2 regions of the Dehalobacter sp. DCM genome follow, and region 2 is predicted to be linked to the other one. Evidence: riboswitches for the same ligand, from Rfam matches in the RefSeq annotation. Region 2 holds a riboswitch; the other holds the start of a gene.
What was found. A riboswitch is a leader RNA that binds a small molecule or an ion and turns the genes downstream of it on or off. The one in region 2 is predicted to bind cobalamin.

Region 1 (3,147 bases), 2.1 Mb from region 2:
CCCCACATGCCTGACCATATCGGCCTGCGTTGAATGCAGGGCCGGCGATGACCATCTCAATACGATGCTCTTTCGCCTTGGCAACCACTTGCTGCAATACTTCCTCTTGATGGCTGTGAAAATAGTTATCCCCGCAAACTGCGACGAGCGTCACCATCAATGATTGATCCAGAAGAGAGCCAAAACCGATTGCCGGTCCAATTGGCTCCTCCATAAAAAGCAGAGAGGTGTCCGCTTTTTCTTCGCCGCCGATCCCGGCAAAGAATTGATTCATATAGTAAAGTATTCGCACGAACCGTCTCCTCCTATTTTAAGCCTTTATTTTTTGAAAATAGGTTTCCTGATATTGCCGGAAATAGCTTTGCTGATTTGCCGGTTTGAGCAAACTCAGGATGATGGACACCGTGAGTACTACGATCAGGGTACCGGGAAGTTCACCAAGGCCGGTGATATCTACCAAAAAATAATGCCACAGGATATAGAGGATGGGCCCTGCAATCGTGCAGAAAAAGGCGGCCTCCCGACTGGCCTTATCCCAGAACAATGCCAGGATCATCGGCACGCCAATCACAATGACAAAAGCACCAAAACCAAAGGCATTGACAATGGTAATCAGAGGGATCTGTATTTCGCTCAGAATAAATGCGATGATTCCGATCACGGCCGTTGCAATCCGCGCAAAGCGCAGCTCTTGTCTTTCTGTCAAACTGACTCCTTTAATCCGGCAGAGAACATCGTGCACGATGCTGGATCCGGCTGCCATCAACAAAGCATCCAAGGTCGTAAAAACAGCCGCGAGTAAACAGAAAATCATCAGCAATCCGACAAATCCAGGCGCTACTTGCGCCAAAAATACAGCGAAGGCTTTATCCGATGTTTCGACGGCGATGCCCAGCGCCCGTGGAATCAAACCAATCAAGACTGCGGCAAACGTCCAATACAGGGAGATGACGACCCCCATAGGAAAAGCTAATCGTGCGGTTTTGCCGTCTTTCATCCCATAAAAAGCCGGAATAATATGCGGACTGCTGAATAAGCCGAACATATAGACAAACGCTAAATTAAACCAGAGCGAACGCGGCATTTCTCCAAAAAAGGTCGTTAAACTGTAGTTTTTCTGCGCCAATAAAGTATCCAGTCCGGAGATACCACCAACCGCTCTCCAACCAACAATAATAGCCGCTGTAACAGCAGTAATCATGATCATGCCCTGGACGACATCCAGATAGGCAATCGCCTTACGGCCACCCAACGAAGAAAAAACAACCAGTACCACACTAAATATGATCAGCGCCCAAAGGTACGGTATCCCCAGATAGCTCTCCAGGGTTAATGCTACCGATCGTAATTGGACGACAAGCATAGGAATGCTGAAAAGAACAATCCAAAATGCGACGATTGGATAAAAGTGTTTGGATCCATACCTTTTCACAAACAATTCCGGTGTCGTAATGGCTTGGATTTTATGGGACACCTCACGAATCTTTGGCGCAATCAGAAACCAACTGATAAATACGCCCAAAGCTGCTCCAAGCTGCCAAGTAGCGCCGCCCCAGCCATACTTGTAAGCCATACCCGCTCCGCCGACAAACAAGCCTGCACTGGTAGCTGCAGTTGCAGCCGTGAAAGCCGAGGTGACAGGCCCTAACATCCGGCCGCCAAAAACGTATCCTTCCAGACTTTTCATACCGCTTCGTCCATAGTAAACCGCCCAGCAGGGCAATACGATAAAAAAGATAAATAAGGCAATGTATTTGCCGATTTCCATCATGAATTCCCCTTTCATTCACTCGTTCTAAATGATGCGTTGCTAGTCAAACTTTTTAAAGAAGCCCTTGCCGAAGATGGATATGCCTATCGCAGCAAAACAAAAAAACAAGATTGTTCCAATAAAAATAGTACTCGCATGCATGTTGATCCCCCCTTTCAAAATAAATGATAAATAAAAAACCCGCATCTCAAACAGAGTGCGGATTTTTCCATCATCCATCACCTAAACCAGCCCGTTCGCGAAGCTGGCATAGAAATTTGCAGGCAGGTCTCCTGGCTTGGATCATTGCGTATTACACCTTCCCCCATCATAACCGGAGTGGTATCTGTATACGCTCCTCTTTACAGTGGCGGGTCCGTCCGGGAATCACACCCGGTTCCCTATTCTCCCCAAAAGGGGCACCTGCAAATATACGAAGTTATTTATATTATTCTGAAGTATTCAATCTGTCTTTAATTGTCCTAATATGATTCTTCCTGGCTTTTCAAACACCGGAATATTTTGGGTTTCTCTGGATGAGCAAGGAAAGAGCGTCGTAAAGGCGCGTGAGTTTTCCCAAAAAAAGGCTCCCTTTCCCTATGATCATCACCTGCTTCACGTTGTCCCTCAGTATTAGTTCCCGCGCAGGCCCAATGTACGGCACTCCTGAAGGAATGTGCCCCTGACTTGGCGCAAAGCCAGGCACTCCAAAGCGGCGGATCTGTTCCTGAATCTCGCTACGATCGATCTCTTTATTTAGCACACCCAAGGAAGCGATCATTTTATAGTTCTTTTCAGCAATATCACCACACCCTGTAGGCTCAAGGATTTCTGGATTCACAAGCTCTGCGGCATAACGATCAATCTCTGATATTTTATAGCCGCCTTTTGTTAAAGGCTCCGCGATAAGGGAACGAAAAACCTGTTGCGGTGAATCGCCACAGCCTACATTCATTCTGCCAATTAGATCCGTACGCAAAATCGGATTGAAACCGTCATCCTTACTGATATGAATGGCAAAGGCTCCTAACATATCCTCCAGGACAGGCATCCCGTGTTTAAGGTGGATTCCTGCATTGAGGCCAAGCTTCGCACAGCAGCCGCCGCCTACGACAATCACGTTTGCAAAGATCCCTGACTGTACGAATGCTGCAGCTTGCAGCAAGGCATGCATTGGGGCTGCACAGAATGCACGCGTATCGGCGCCGCTGGCATTTGAACAGGTGCAGGCTTCGGCAATGGACTTGGCGAAACCACCGCCTCCCTTTTGCCGGATATCTCCACAGGCCTCCTCAGATGCTTCAAAAATATAGTCTACGTCCAGAGGATGAAGGCCAGTATTGTTGAAGAGGAGCTGCAGCGCTGCCGTTGCTGAAGCCTTGGCAATGAGGTTCTCT
Region 2 (3,147 bases):
TATTCATTTTCAGCAATTGAATAATGACCTCTTTTGCTTCTGCTGTGCCTGCAATTACAAGCGATTTTGACATGGTTCCCTACTCCTCGCCCACATCGTTTTTTTCAATAAAAAAACTCTCAATGCCTAACAACATAAGCAATGAGAGTCCGTCTCAAATATAAGCGAACAAAAACTCAAACACCCTCCATCACGCGTGAAGTTGCTAGTGTACGAAACGCAGGCAGGTCTTCTGGCTTAAGTCTCATCGTCTCCTCCTGCCTTCCCGGTTACAGTGGCATTCCTGGAGGGACTCCTCTTTTACAGCGGCGGGACCGCGTGGGATTTACACCCACTTCCCTTTTCACCGGCTCATAACTTCTATTCAGCGAAATTATAACCGACACCTGTTTCCAATATTTTGTTTTCAGTCTGATTATATCGCATCCCAAATGCTATGTCACGAAAAAATTTATCGGCATTTTTCCTTCCCCTCAGGCATAATCATACCAAGGATAGAAGAGAATCAATGTCCGGTTATTCATATAGGTGATACCTATGCCTGTTCCATGTGTCAGAATTATGTATAAATTTATCATTGATTCAGCAGCTTGATTGCAACTGCTTGTATAAATACACATGATGAAAAAATGCTTGCCTTTTATTGAATTTGGATCTATAATCGTCAGTAATTGAATATTTCAGCTGTAAGTGACCGGTTGATAGCCGGTATAATAGGGAAACGGGTGAAAGTCCCGTGCGGTCCCGCCGCTGTAAAAGGTGAGAAGTCCTTGAAAAACCACCGAATCCGGGAAGGTAAGGATGACGATGAACCTTAAGCCAGAAGACCTGCTTGCAGTTAGTTCATTGTATACCTACGGTCGATAGGAGGATGGATTGTGTTACTGCTTGAATCTATGCAGATGCACAGTTTTGTAAACCTTTTTGAATCCACAGGACAAAAGGTTTTTTTATTTTCGCTTTGTTTATTTCGCGGACACTCTTATGCAAGCTATTTGCCGGCGTGCATAAGATTGACATTTTAAGTTCTCCTTGATTATCTCTCCCTTATGGAGAGGAAGCATGTTTGTCATTGGACTGAGGTACAAACATGCTTTTTCTTTTTACAAGTGGTATTAATTACTCAAATTTTGGAAGGAGGTTCCAAGATGCCGGTTACATTAAATATTTTATTAGATCATTTTCCACTTGTTTCTTATGCCCCTAAAAAGGAAAATCCAAAATTTCTTGGGATCAAAATGCTAAGCTGCCATAGCAGCCGTCTTTCCCCAGATTACCTTTATGTGTGTAACTTCACAAAAGCCGTTAAAATAAGTCAGTCTTTTCCGAACCTCTACTTATTATGTCCCCGGGACGGTTTACAGGAATACGTGGCTGACAACGCTTTGAGAAGAGTGATTATGTTTGACGGTAAGATTAATTATGATTCGTTTTTTAGGTTTAAGGAGGTTTTTAAGACTTTCAAGGAGTGGGAAAGCAACATGCAGCGCTCTCTTATTGCTGGCCGCGGCTTACAGGATTTACTGGATATCAGCGAAAATATCATCGACAGTCACATTGCTGTCGTTGATTCGGGATTTAATCTTCTAGCGTATACGCAGCATACGGAGTGTGAAGCCCCCCTGATTCTTGGTCTGCTGACTCAAAATCCCCGTGCCAATCACAAGCTGCGTTATCTTAACCTATCCTGGGAATCATGGAGTCAAATGCCAATAATTATTATTGGGACAATACAAGATAACCGCAATTATATCCATGCTTTGAAAGTGCTGAACAACATCGCCGGCAATCCGGTATTGGTCGTCCTGACATGTCATTGCCGGCAATTAACTAAAGGGCAATATGACAAATTTTCAATACTTCTCGCGAAACTATCCTGTTCCATAAACACGCTGGGAACGCCCTCAACTCCTTCTTTCCAATTGGTTACATACAGTCACGGTAATGTAGAAAACTGATTGTTGTCATCTAGTGACTATGCCGGTGATGAATGTTTGGCGTGTGCCCATGCCAATGTTCTGTCTCTTCGTGTTGGTGGACATGCGAATGATAGTTTTTTTCCAATTTCGTATCACCCTGATGACTGTGGGTATGATGCCCATCACTATGGCAATGCCGGTGTTCATGTTCGGTATAGTGATGTCTGTGCCAATGAACATGGTCTTCTTTTAATAACAAAATGGCACCCAGTATCATCACAGGCATTGCGACAATAAACTGTATTTCCGGAACCTCTCTATATAAGGCGATGGATAAAACAGCTCCCAAGAAAGGCGCAATGCCATATAAGGCGCTTGTCCGGGCTGAGCCCAGTTCTCGCATGCCTTGAATAAAGAAAACGATACTGCAGCCATAGCTTAGACACCCCAAGAACATTGCCATTACCGCATAGGACAAATGCGGAAATGGCTGTCCGATAATTTGCGCCAGGAGCAGAGAGAATATTCCTGCACACGAACCTTTGATGGCAACAATCATATATGGATCTTTAGCTGAGATATTCCGTGTAAAATTGTTATCCGCGCCCCACAAGCCGCAAGCGGCGAGTACCCCGACGGCACTAAGGGAGAAACCCCATTGCCCGGAAGTATTCCAGGACAGCGCGATGCTGGCAACGGCAATTAATAGAACTGCCCCCCAAATACGCTTCCCGATGTGTTCTTTAAACACAATCCCGGCAATAATGGTTGTCGCCACGCCTTCAAAATTTAACAAAAGGGCAGCTGTCGAAGCAGGTGCCTGTTTCAGTGAAACCATCAAGACAATGGGAGCGGCTATTCCGCCGGATGAGATGGCCCCGATCAACCATGGCCAATCCTGTTTAACAATTTTTGCTTCACGGCAACTGCCTTGATCAGCCTTAAACAAAACGCGCCAAAGCAACATCCCCATACCGCTGCCTATGTACAAGAATCCGGCCAGCGGTACAGGGGCAATATCCCCTAACAGCAGCTTTGCCAAAGGGACACTGGCCCCGAACAAAGCGGCGGCTGCGATAATCTGCAAAATAGGAAACCAAAACAATCTATTTTGTTGATTTTTCATTCTTCCAATCATTTAATGCCTTCCGCGCCTCAGATATGGTCATCGCCGATTCTGTCAAAGCAAAATCATCTTTCGCCCTCAGTATTTCCATTAGATGCCCAA

Region 1: linked by a shared signal. The riboswitch ahead of LPY66_RS16365 (sodium:solute symporter family protein) and the one ahead of LPY66_RS06610 (hypothetical protein) in region 2 are both predicted to bind cobalamin.

The regions. Positions count from the first base shown of each region.
Region 1 covers NZ_CP092282.1:3,520,217-3,523,363, forward strand. Annotated here, with positions in the region: gene LPY66_RS16360 (glycine/betaine/sarcosine/D-proline family reductase selenoprotein B) at 1-292, opposite strand, end outside; gene LPY66_RS16365 (sodium:solute symporter family protein) at 311-1,771, opposite strand; cobalamin riboswitch at 2,017-2,192, opposite strand; gene grdC (glycine/sarcosine/betaine reductase complex component C subunit beta) at 2,256-3,147, opposite strand, start outside.
Region 2 covers NZ_CP092282.1:1,386,893-1,390,039, reverse strand. Annotated here, with positions in the region: gene cobK (precorrin-6A reductase) at 1-73, opposite strand, end outside; cobalamin riboswitch at 206-405, opposite strand; cobalamin riboswitch at 672-850, shown strand; gene LPY66_RS06610 (hypothetical protein) at 1,149-1,958, shown strand; gene LPY66_RS06605 (DMT family transporter) at 1,969-3,045, opposite strand; gene LPY66_RS06600 (ATP-binding cassette domain-containing protein) at 3,026-3,147, opposite strand, start outside.